3 regions of the Variovorax sp. ISS6 genome follow, and region 2 is predicted to be linked to each of the others. Evidence: predicted binding sites of a transcription regulator. Region 2 holds the regulator's gene; each other region holds the start of a gene.
The links. Region 2 encodes LexA, which represses DNA repair genes until DNA is damaged. Its sites were predicted from a motif close to ACTGTATNNNNATACAGT; they were not measured.
Positions count from the first base shown of each region.

Region 1: a site for LexA is predicted at 1,284-1,301, ahead of imuA (translesion DNA synthesis-associated protein ImuA). Genes of this name have one in related genera too.
Region 3: a site for LexA is predicted at 2,170-2,187, ahead of imuA (translesion DNA synthesis-associated protein ImuA). Genes of this name have one in related genera too.

Region 1 covers NZ_JAWRZC010000002.1:1,168,074-1,172,062, forward strand. The annotation lists gene sigJ (RNA polymerase sigma factor SigJ) at 1-381, shown strand, start outside; gene AC1HIL_RS37090 (carboxymuconolactone decarboxylase family protein) at 398-850, opposite strand; gene imuA (translesion DNA synthesis-associated protein ImuA) at 1,314-2,156, shown strand; gene AC1HIL_RS37100 (Y-family DNA polymerase) at 2,098-3,465, shown strand; gene AC1HIL_RS37105 (error-prone DNA polymerase) at 3,475-3,989, shown strand, end outside.
Region 2 covers NZ_JAWRZC010000001.1:4,599,109-4,603,097, forward strand. The annotation lists gene adk (adenylate kinase) at 1-497, shown strand, start outside; gene AC1HIL_RS21345 (asparaginase) at 570-1,532, opposite strand; gene lexA (transcriptional repressor LexA) at 1,605-2,279, shown strand; gene AC1HIL_RS21355 (hypothetical protein) at 2,457-2,840, shown strand; gene AC1HIL_RS21360 (D-2-hydroxyacid dehydrogenase family protein) at 3,025-3,989, shown strand, end outside.
Region 3 covers NZ_JAWRZC010000001.1:5,083,546-5,087,534, forward strand. The annotation lists gene AC1HIL_RS23635 (Y-family DNA polymerase) at 1-1,372, opposite strand, end outside; gene imuA (translesion DNA synthesis-associated protein ImuA) at 1,341-2,156, opposite strand; gene AC1HIL_RS23645 (CmcJ/NvfI family oxidoreductase) at 2,388-3,275, shown strand; gene AC1HIL_RS23650 (2-hydroxychromene-2-carboxylate isomerase) at 3,284-3,898, shown strand; gene AC1HIL_RS23655 (LysR substrate-binding domain-containing protein) at 3,911-3,989, opposite strand, start outside.

The sequences.
Region 1 (3,989 bases), on a different contig from region 2:
CAACACCAGGTGCTGCGGGACTTCGCTCATGCGATTTCACGTGGCGACTTCGCGGGGCTGCAAGCTCTTCTTGGCGAACACGCTAAGCTGTTCAGTGACGGCGGTGGCTTGGTCCCGAGCTTTGGTACGCCTCTTCTGGGCGCACGTCGCATCGCTTTGATGTACTTTGCATCACACCGCCGTTATGGCGGGGCGATGCAGGTCCAACTGGTGAAGCTCAATGGTCGATGGGGCCTATTGCGCTACATCGACGGGCAATTGGAATCGGCGCAGTCCTTTGAGATCGGCGACCAGCAGATCCAAAAGATCCATGTGCAGCGCAACCCAGAAAAGCTGGCGCGTCTTGCCGCCACTCTGGTTCGCTTGCCTGCAGTCGTGTGATGGCAAGGGCTGGCCGTTATTCGACTTTCGCACGGGGTTTTAGACGGAAACTGACGCCGAGGCGGTTGATGGCGTTCATGGTTGCGATCGTGAGGGTAAGGTCGACCAGTTCCTTCTCGCTGAAGACGGCCGCTGCGGCTGCATAAGCTTCATCGGACGCATGCGTTTCACTGACCAGGGTCACTTCTTCGGCCCACGCGAGGGCTGCGCGCTCTTGATCCGAAAACAGGTAGGCCGCTTCGTGCCACACCGGGACCAGCACAGCCTTGTCGACCGACATACCCGACTTGATCAAATCGCGTGTGTGGATGTCGATGCAATGGGCGCAGCCATTGATCTGGGAGACCCGGAGAAAAACCAAGTCGATGAGCTGAGCCGGAAGGTCAGTGTCCTTGGTGACGAAGTGATGAAGGCCCCCAATGGCCTTCGCACCTTCGGGCGAGACTTGAAACCAATTTGCGCGTTGCATGATCTTTCTTTCCTTTTGTGTGAAGACTGGCAACATCACCAGCCTTCGCTTGTAAGACGGCCGACATCGACTTGTTGTGACATGCCCGCCGGAGCATTCCGGCATTCCTACCTTGAAGTCGTGGCTGCGATCGTTGTCGCGTTGCCAGTCATGTGTCAGCAGGCTTTTCTTGGTCCGGCGCCTGGAAGTTGAACGAAGGCTGCGGGCGCGACATTCCGCCCCAGTTCGGCCGCCAGTCGCGCTCCCCTTGTACCTCCCACGTGCCGTCGCGTCACTCGAAGACTTGCTCCTGATGTTCGCTAGGCGTTGCGTTGTGGCAGTACGCCTCTGGGGCCTGATGCAACGCACAGAAACTCCAGGGGTGCTGCGTTCGCACCTCAAAAACCCGCCAAATTTGTAAACCTTCTTGCTAAACGGCTGGAGGCTCAAGGATACTGTATTTCCATACAGTATTGGAGTCCACATGGCCGCCTCCCTGTCGTGGGTGGGTGGCGACGAAGCGCCCCCTGCCCGTTTCGCTTCCCATGCGCCGCGCGACCCGAAAGGCCGTCCGCTGCTCCTTCCGCCCGCGGTGGAATCCGCGATCTGGCGGGGGGATGCCCTGGGTAGCCCCGTGACCCGCATCGTCAGCAGTGGCTTCGAGGCCCTGGACGCAGAACTGCCCGGTGGTGGGTGGCCTTGCGGTTCGCTGACCGAAGTTCTGCAGGTGCAGGCGACGGTTCTCGAATGGCGGCTCTTCGCGCCCGCCGTGCGTGCGCTGGTCTTGCAAGGCAAGCAGATCGTGGTGGTGGGGCCTCCCAAGGCTCCGCATATCCCAGGGCTTGTTCATCTGGGACTCGACGAGCGTCATCTGGTCTGGATTCACGCGGACAAGCCCGTGGAGCGGCTGTGGGCGATCGAACAGCTGCTCAGGGCCAACGCAGCGGGCATGGTGCTGGGATGGGTGCCGCAGGCTCGTCAGGAGCAGATTCGTCGCCTGCAGGTTGGCGCGCAGAGCTGCGATGCGCCGATCATCCTCTTTCGACCGGCTGCGGCCGCGCACGAGGCGTCGGCCGCGCCGCTGCGCCTGCAAGCGCGATTCGGCATCGATTGGGAACTGCGAGTGCAACTGCTCAAGCGCAAGGGGCCCGCGCACGATACGGAGCTGCGTCTGCCATCGATCCCCGGTGGTCTGGCGGACATCCTCACGCCGCGCCTGCAACACCCGAGCCGTCTGATCGCGGCGCGTCATTCCAGAGAGTTCCCTCATGCTGTGGGCAGCATTGCTCCCGGGCAACCTGCCGGACGATCCGAAGCCGCGCACTGAAGCGCTCGACGGTCTGGCGACCTGGTGCCTGCAGTTCACCCCGCGCGTTGCCGTCCTCGAAGCGCTTTTGTCGTGTCCCGGCGTCGTGATGGAACTCGAGCAAAGTTTGCGACTGTTTGGCGGCAAGCGCCGGTTGGTGGAGCGGGTGCGCGAAGAGTGCGTCGATCTTGGCGTGCGACACCTCGCTTGGGCGCCCACAAGCTTGGCCGCGCTCGCACTCGCGCGAGCGGGCCTGTCCAATGGCTTTGCGAAGCCCTTGGCGCAACTGTTGGATGCATTGCCGTTGGAGACACTCACGCAGGTCGCCGTGCACCAAGCCACACTGGCACGCCTGGGTTGCCAGACCTTGGGACAGGTTCGAGCCCTACCGCGCGGTGGCCTGAGCCGGCGCTTTGACGCGCAGTTGCTTGGAGCCCTGGATCAGGCGTATGGCTTGCGCCCTGACGGTCATGCGTGGACCCAGCTGTCGGAAACTTTCCATGCGAAGCTCGAGTTGATGGCGCGTGTGGAGCATGCGCCGGCGATGATTTTCGGTGCTCGTCGACTGATGCTGCAGATGGCGGGATGGCTTCTGGCACGGCGCTCAGGCGTGACTGCCTTCACCTTGCGCTGGTGCCATGACGCCATGCGCTCGAAGGCGGCAGGTGATGGCGGCGAAATGACCGTGCGAACAGCCCATGCCACGCGCGACACCGAACACCTGATGCGGCTTCTGGCTGAGCACTTGGTCAAGGTCGAACTGCTGGCGCCAGTGGGCGATCTGGAGCTGGTGACCAACGAGGTGCAGCCGTTGGAAGAAAAAAGCTTCTCCATGCTGCCCGAGACGAAGCAGTCGGGTGAGAGCCTGGCGCTCGTCCTCGAGCGCATCGCCGCACGCCTGGGGCCGGACCGCGTGTTGCGCCCGGTCCTCGTCGAGGACCACCGGATGGAATGGATGTGTCGTTGGCGACCGGCGCCCGAACGCGCGCCTCGCATCGGGTGCAGGCCGCTCGACGTGCCGCAGCCGACCTTCATGCTCGCCAAGCCGCTGCGTCTGGCCGTTCAGGACAACCGGCCGATCTACCAGGGTGTGCTTCAACTGCTGGCGGGCCCCCATCGCGTGGAGGGCGGCTGGTGGGATCGCACAACAGGTGTCGAGGCCGGCAACAACGAGGGAGCGTTTTCCGCCGTTCCGCCGCCGGAGACCACTCGCCATGTCGCACGCGACTACTGGGTGGCCGTGAGCGAGCATGCCGGTGTGCTATGGATTTTTCAGATGCGCCTGGCCCGGGAAGAGACCGCCTGGTTTCTCCATGGCACCTTCGCTTGAGGGCTCGAAATGCAACTGCCCCTCTATGCCGAGCTGAAGTGCTTGAGCAACTTCAGCTTTCTTCGTGGGGCAAGCCGCCCAGAGGAACTGGTCGAGCGCGCGAAGAAGCTTGGCTACTCGGCCTTGGCGATCACGGACGAGTGCAGCCTGGCGGGCGTGGTTCGCGCCCATGTTGCCGCCAAGGAGCACGATATGAAGCTGCTGATCGGCAGCCAGTTCCGAGTGGACACGGAGGGGGCGCATCCCGACGCGGTTTCCTTCACGCTCACCGTGCTTGCGTGCCATCTGGACGGTTATGGCAACCTGTCGCAGTTCATCACCAAACTGCGCCGTGCTTGCGCGAAGGGAAGCTATCGCCTTGATCTGCAGGACATCAGGGGGGCCGAGCTGGACGGCTGTGTCGTCTTGGCTTCGCCACAGCGCATGGCCACTGCCGTCCAGCTCGAATGGATCGGGCGCTGGCTGCTGGCCGAGTTCACAGGACGTTGCTGGTTCGCGGTGGAGAAGCTGCGATTGCTGGACGA
Region 2 (3,989 bases):
ATGCGGGCGCGCTGGTCAGCGACGACCTCATCATCAATCTCGTGAAGGAACGCATCGCCCAGCCCGACTGCGCCGAAGGCTTCCTGTTCGACGGCTTCCCGCGCACCATTCCGCAGGCCGACGCGATGAAGGCCGCGGGCGTCAAGCTCGACTACGTGCTCGAGATCGACGTGCCCTTCGGCGACATCATCGAACGCATGAGCGGCCGCCGCTCGCACCCGGCCTCGGGACGCACCTACCATCTCAAGTTCAACCCGCCCAAGGTCGAAGGCAAGGACGACCTGACCGGCGAGGAACTGATCCAGCGCAAGGACGACGAGGAAGAGACCGTGCGCAAGCGGCTCGACGTCTACAGCCAGCAGACGCGTCCGCTGGTCGACTACTACTCGGCCTGGGCCAAGGCCGATCCGGCCGCCGCGCCGAAGTACCGCGCCATCCAGGGCGTGGGCACGGTCGAAGAGATCACGCAGCGCGCCCTGGCCGCACTCAGCAGCTGAGCCCCGGCTCGAATCGCGAGCCGCGCGCGGGCCCCGGGTCCCGCGACGCGGCTTTTTCTTTGCCCCCCGTTTTCAGATCAGCGCGAGCGTCAGCGCGATGCGCGCCTTGACCGGCGTCAGCGTGCCCGCGTCGCGCAGCTTGTCGCCCGGCTTCGCCAGGATGCGCCCCTGCGTGCAGCGGGTGGCGCGCAGCACCGCGATGCCGGCCTCCTGCGCCTCGAGTGCGGCCGCCTCGAGCGCATGGTGCAGCGTGCCGTTGCCGGTGGTCGCCAGCACGAGGCCGCGCAGCGGCGAGGTGGCCGCGCCATGCGCACGCAGCGCATGGATCAACGCACCGCTCGCGCCCGCGTGGCTCGTCACGATCTCCACGCGCGGCCATGCAGCCTCGTCCTCGGGAAGACGGTCAAGGACCGCGCCTGCTTCCGAAGACGGCCAGCCACGCACGCGCCGCACCTCGCCCTCCTCCACGTAGCCCACCGGCCCCGCGTCGCCCGCGTCGAAGGCATCGAGCCGGTAGGTGTGCACCTTCTGCACGTCGAAGGCACCGAGCACCGTGCCCGCGCAGACCGCGGTCACGCCCTGCGCATCCGGCGTCGCGGCCACGGCGATCGCGTCGCGCACGTTCTGCGGGCCGTCGGGCGACAGCGCGGAGGCCGGGCGCATGGCGCAGGTCAGCACGATGGGCTTGCGCGGCGCCAGCACCGACTGGAGGAAGAAGGCGGTCTCCTCGAGCGTGTCGGTGCCATGGGTGATCACCACGCCGGCCACGTCGGGCTGCGCCAGCCAGTGGGCGCAGCGCAGCGCCAGCGCGCGCCAGATCGCGAAGGACATGTCCTTGCTGTCGACCTGCGCCACCTGCTCCGCCGCCAGCGTCACGCCAGCGGGCGCCTCGATGCCGCCGAGCAGGTCGGCCACGCCCACCTCGCCGGCGGTGTAGCCGATGTTGTCGCCGCTGTTCGCCGCGCGGCCCGAGATGGTGCCGCCGGTGCCGAGCACCACCACGCGCCGCGGATTCGAGGGGGAAGAAGTCGCCATCGCTTGCCAACTTTGAAAAACTGGTTAAAAATACAGGTACTGGATGTTCAGCCAGTGCCGCAAGGAACCACCATGCAGTTCGCCGTGAAGCTTACCGCCCGCCAGCAGCAGATCCTCGATCTGATCCAGAGCGCCATCGCCCGCACCGGGGCGCCGCCCACCCGTGCCGAAATCGCGAGCGAGCTGGGCTTTCGCTCCGCCAACGCGGCCGAGGAACACCTGCAGGCGCTGGCCCGGAAGGGCGTCATCGAACTCGTGAGCGGCACCTCGCGCGGCATCCGCCTCAAGGGCGATGCACTGCGTTCGCTCGCCGAGTCGCGCAACAGCCAGTTCTCGCTCTCGCTGCCCGGCATGGCCCAGCTCGCATTGCCGCTCATCGGCCGCGTCGCCGCCGGTTCGCCGATCCTCGCGCAGGAGCACGTCGACCAGACCTACTACGTCGAAAACACGCTGTTCCAGCGCCAGCCCGACTACCTGCTCAAGGTGCGCGGCATGTCGATGCGCGACGCCGGCATCATGGACGGCGACCTGCTCGCCGTGCAGGCCACCAAGGAGGCGCGCAACGGCCAGATCGTGGTGGCGCGCCTCGGCGACGAGGTGACCGTCAAGCGCCTCAAGCGCAACAAGCAGGTGATCGAGCTGCACGCCGAGAACCCCGACTACCCGACCATCGTGGTCCAACCCGGCGAACCCTTCGAAATCGAAGGCCTCGCGGTCGGCCTGATCCGAAACACCATGCTGATGTAGCCCCGCCGAGCCGGCCCGGCGGTCTGCATCGCCGAGCCGCTTCGCGGATCCGCATCCCGCATACCCCATCCGGTCGCCGCAGGTGGCGGGCGTATGGCGCTTGGTCGCCATCACCCTGCTGCGCCCGATGACAACGAATCCTGCCTGTGTTCAACCTCAAACCTTCTTGGAGTTCACATGGGAATCGCCCTCCTCACCTTCGTCGATCTTTGGATGCCGCTGCAATCGCTCGCGAACCGCTGGCTGCCCGCCCGCCCCGCGCGCCGCAACGATGAGAGCCTGTGCGCCAGCGAGCTGCGCTACGTGTCGGTACGGCCGTCGCGCGCGGCTCGTGGCGATGGCGCCCCGAACGCATTCCCGGCCACGCCCGCGGCGCAGGCGCCCTCGCGTCCGCTGCGGGTGGTGCGTCTCGTCGATCGCCAGCAGGGCGGCGCGCGCAACAGCAACCGGGTGGTGATCTCGGGCCGGATGGCCGACGTGTGCGCCGAGCTCGATCGCCTCGCCGCGCTCGAAGCGCTCGAAGCACCCGCCGGGGCGGCCCGCCCCGCGCACCTGCACTGAAAGCGTCCTTCGGCGCGTCTCGCGCGCCGCCTCGGGGCCGGGTCCATGGGCAACCTCGCCCTTTGCCCGGCCTTCGAGCCGCTTCTCCGGCCTTCGCCCCGTTTTCGCCCCTCGAGGGCGGCAGGGCCGTATCCAAACGTTCTACGGCGCGCCGATTCCATGCTGCGAGGCACAATGGCATGCCATGAATATTGTGATCCTCGACGATTACCAGGATGCGGTGCGCAAGCTGCACTGTGCTTCGAAGCTCGATGCCTACGCAGCCAAGGTCTACACCAACACCGTCAAGGGCATCGGCCAACTCTCGGTGCGCCTCAAGGACGCCGACGTGATCGTCCTGATCCGCGAGCGCTCCCAGATCTCGCGCCAGCTGATCGAGAAACTCCCCAAGCTCAAGCTGATCTCGCAGACGGGCCGTATCAGCAGCCACATCGACGTGGCCGCCTGCACCGAGCGCGGCGTGGCCGTGGCCGAGGGTTCGGGCTCGCCGCAGGCGCCGGCCGAACTGACCTGGGCGCTGATCATGTCGGCCATGCGCCGGCTGCCGCAGTACATCAGCAACCTCAAGCATGGCGCCTGGCAGCAGTCGGGGCTCAAGTCGGCCTCGATGCCGCCCAATTTCGGCCTCGGCTCGGTGCTCAAGGGCAAGACGCTCTGCGTCTGGGGCTATGGCCGCATCGGCCAGCTCGTCGCGCGCTATGGGCAGGCCTTCGGCATGCAGGTGGTGATCTGGGGCCGCGAGGCGAGCTGCACCAAGGCACGCTCCGACGGCTTCCAGGTGGCGCAGAGCCGCCAGGAGTTCTTCGCGATGGCCGACGTGCTGTCGGTGCACCTGCGGCTCAACGACGAGACCACCGGCCTGATCACGCTCGAGGACCTCTCGCGCATGAAGCCGACCTCGCTGTTCGTCAACACCTCGCGCGCCGAGCTGGTCGAGTCCGATGCGCTGCTCGCGGCGCTCAATCGCGGCCGCCCCGGGCTGGCGGCGATCGACGTGTTCGAGAGCGAGCCGCCGCTGCAGGGCCATGCGCTGCTGCGCCTCGAGAACTGCATCTGCACGCCGCACATCGGCTACGTGGAGCAGGAGAGCTACGAGATGTACTTCGGCCAGGCCTTCGACAACGTCGTGAGCTTCATCAAGGGCAACCC
Region 3 (3,989 bases), 480 kb from region 2:
AGAAGCCCTGCAGGTACCAGCGCACCTCGCCCGTGGAGAACCGTGCCGAGGGGCGCTCGCGGAAGATCCACAGCAAGCCGGCTTCGGGGCTCTCGGCCACGTAGTAGTCGCGCATCGCGGGCTGCCCGCCATCCTCCTTGCCGCCCCACCAGCCCGCCTCGATCCGCTGCGGCCCGATCAGCTTGCTCAGCGGACCGCCATAACAGGGGCGCTCGCCGTCCATTTCGAGCAGCAAGGGCTGGGGCAGCAGCCAGGGCGGATAGATGGCATCGGGCTGGGAGGCCTCGGCCTGCGTCTCCCTGCGGGCCTTGCTGGGTGCGGGCTGGGCCGGCTGCACGGTGCGCAACGCCGGCTGCCAGGCCTGCGTGTGCTCGGCACGATGATCCGCCCGCGCCCGCGGCACTAGCACCTGCATCGCCCCCAACCGCACGCTCAGCCGCTCCACCATCTCGTGCAGCTTGTCCCCCTTGCGGTTGTCCTCCGGCAGAAAACTGGTGCTCGCCCCGGCCCACGGATCGGTCTCGAGCGAGCGCAGCTTGAGCCAGCTCGCGGGCGCGGCGAGCGTGGCGAGGGCGAGCTTTTCGGACAGCAGGCGGCGCAGGTGCGCGAGGTCCTGCGTGGGCTCGGCGGTACGCACCGCGACCTGCTGGGTCGGCGGCAGGTTCACGCCGTTGAAGCGCTTGAGGTCGAGCGTCCATTCGAGTTCGAGCGCGCGCGCGCCGCGCTGGCGCGCACGCAGCCAGATCTGCAGCGCCGACAACAACCGGTTGGCCGACCACATCAGCTCGGGCGCGGTCTCGGCCAGCGCGGGCAGCTCGAGCTTCTGCTCGAACACGTCGGGCAACGTGAGCCAGGCATGGCTTTCGGGGCGCAGGCCCCAGGCGATGTCGAGCGCGGCGCGCAGCTCGGCACCGAAGCGCCGCGAGAGCCCGCCGCGCGGCAGCGCCGCCACCTCGCCCCAGCTGCGGCAGCCCAGCCGCGCGAGCGCATCGAGGTGCTCGCGCGCGGCGCTCAGGGTGTCGAGCGGCAGGCCGGCGGGAATCTCGGGCGGCCGCTTCTCCTCGCGCACGAACAGCCGCAGCCGCGCCAGCGCCTCGAGGCTGGTGGCGCCCTGCGCGCCGCGCAGCACGGCGGCGGCAGGCACGGGGTTTTCGTTGAGCAACTGACGCATCAGCGAGGAACGCCCGCCCCACAGGCGCTCGCAGGCCGAGACCTCGAGCATCAGCGCCTCGTCGAGCCAGCACACGTGCGGCGTGTAGCGCAGCGCCCACCAGCCCAGCGCCTCGGGCGTGGGCATGGCATCGGCGGCGGCCGTGGCGGCACCGGCCTCGGCCTGCGCCTCAAGCGACCACTGCAAGGCGATCCAGTGCATTGGCGCCTCCTGCCTTCCATGCGTCGATGCGCACCACGTTGGCGGCCGGCGGTGCTTCCACCGCCTCCACCGCCACCGCGCCCTGCTGCTGCGCGCGCAGCTTGCGCCGCAGCCGCGCGGCCGCGAGCAGCGCCGCCATGCGCTCGCCGCGCGCCGGCAGCATCACCGGCGCGGCCAGCGGCGGGCCGCGGCGCTTGAGGATGTGCAGCTCGATCTGCGCCGGGTCGGCCTCGCAGCGCGCGATGCGCAGCCGCAGCCGCGCGGGCGAGGCCGACTGCGCCACCGCCTCGGGCCGGCAGACGAACAGCAGCGCCTCGTGCTGCGCGGCCGCGAGCTGCAGCCGCCGCAGCTCGCCCACGCGCGCCTGCGGCAGCCAGGCCAGCACCGCGCCCACCTCGGCGCAGCGCAGCGCCTGCTCGCAGGCCCACAGCCGCGCGGCCGCGGCCTCGCTGCGCACCCACATCAGCGCCTCGGGCCGCAGGCCATGGGCCGCGAGCGAGGCGCCGAAAGGTTCGCGCGGCGGACCGATCAGCACCACGGGGCCGCCGCGCGCCGCCACCGACTGCACCAGCGCGGGCAGCAGCAGCCGCCAGACGTGGTCCTCGGGCGCGGCCTGCAGCAGCTCGCTCATGGCGCCGACCGGCCAGCCGCCACCCGGCAGCTGCGCGTCGAGCGCGGCATGGCCGGTGCCGATGACCTGCGCGTCGGCGCTGCCGAGCTCGTCGGCATGCCAGACGCCGCGGCCGGCGGCGGGAGAGAGGGAGGCGAGGGAAGGAAGGCCCATGATGAAACTGTTAACTGTATTTTTATCCAGTATTTCAGGGTTCGCAATCGGGTCGGCAAATTTCTTTGCGGGGCCCCTTCTCCCATTCCGATGGCTCATGCGATGGCGCCAAGATCTCGTTTGAAGCCCCGCGCCGGAGCCGCTCCAATGACTTCACGAAGAATGGTCCTCGTGGCCGCGGCGGATGGGCTGCAGCGGTCGCCAGCGGGCCATGTTCCAGGAGCCCCAGGAATGCACGCCACCCTTTCCCATTCCCCACCCGCCGGCTCGGCCATCGCCGCCGCGCTGCTGCCCGCCAGCGGCGACATCGAGGCCGACCTCAACTACCTGCGGCCGACCGCGCTGCGGCCCTACAGCTACGCCTTCACGCCGCCGCCCGGCCTGCCCTGGGAAAGCGGCGAGTACGAGCGGATCGCGATGCGGATCGCCGATGCCCGCGGCCGGGCGACCCACATCGAGCGCGAGGGCTTCGAGCTGCGCGAGGCGCCCACGGCGGTCGCCGACTTCCTCGACGATGCCGAGGTCCAGGCCGTCTACTACCCCGAGCTGGCCGCGCTCGCGCTCGCGGTCACCGGCGGCGCGCGCGCCCACGTGTTCGACCACCTGGTACGACAGCGCGAGCCCGAGCGCGCCGCGCTGAACTTCGGCCGCGGCAAGACCGACGGCAAGGCCGCCGCCAACGGCCGCATCCACAACGACTACACCGAGGAATCGGGCCGGCGCCGGCTCGCGCTGGTGCTCGCGAGCGCGGCCGAGGCCGCCGCCGTGCGGCGCTACTGCATCGTCAACATCTGGCGCTCGATCGCCGGGCCGGTGCTCGACACCCCGCTGGCCGTCTGCGATGCGCGCACGGTGATGGCGCGCGACCTGGTGAACGCCGAGGTGCGCTATCCGAAGCGCACCGGCGAGATCTACCTCGCCACCCATGCCCCCACCCACCGCTGGTCGTACTTCTCGCGCATGGACCGGCACGAGGCGCTGGTGTTCAAGCAGTACGACGCGCAGCTCGGCGGCGTCGCGCGCTTCACGCCGCACGCGGCCTTCGACCATCCGCTGGCGCCGGCCGATGCACCGCTGCGCGAAAGCATCGAGGCGCGCTGCCTGGTGGTGTTCGAGTGAGGGAGGCCATGGCCATGAACGCACCCACGCTCGATTTCTGGTTCGACTTCGGCAGCAACTACAGCTACCTCAGCGCAATGCGCATCGAGCAGGCCGCCGCCGCGCACGGCGTCGCGCTGCGCTGGCAGCCCTTCCTGCTCGGGCCGGTGTTCCGCGCGCTGGGCTGGGAGACCTCGCCCTTCGTGCTGCAGAAGGAAAAGGGCGACTACGTCTGGAAGGACATGGTGCGCCAGTGCCGCAAGTACGGCCTGCCCTGGCGGCGGCCTAGCAACTTCCCGCGGGCCGCCGTGCTGCCGCTGCGCATCGCGCTGGCCGGCGCCGGCCAGCCGTGGATCGGCGAGTTCTGCCGCCGCACGATGCAGCTGAACTTCGCCGAGGACCGCGACATCGACGCGCCCGAGACCATGGCCGCGCTGCTCGCCGACATGGGCCTGCCGGCGCACCGCGTGATCGACGAGGCGCTGTCGGACGCCAACAAGCTGCGCCTGCGCCGCCAGACCGAGACCGCGATGGAGAAAGGCATCTTCGGCGCGCCCACCTTCTTCGTCGGCGAGGAAATGTTCTGGGGCAACGACCGGCTCGACGATGCGCTGGCATTCGCCCGCGCGCAGGCCGGCGCCTGAACCCCAACGGTCTCAGCGCGGCGCGGCGCCCTTGGCTTCCGCCACCAGCCACTCGGCCACGTGCCGCACCTCCTCGCGCGGCCGCGGCTCG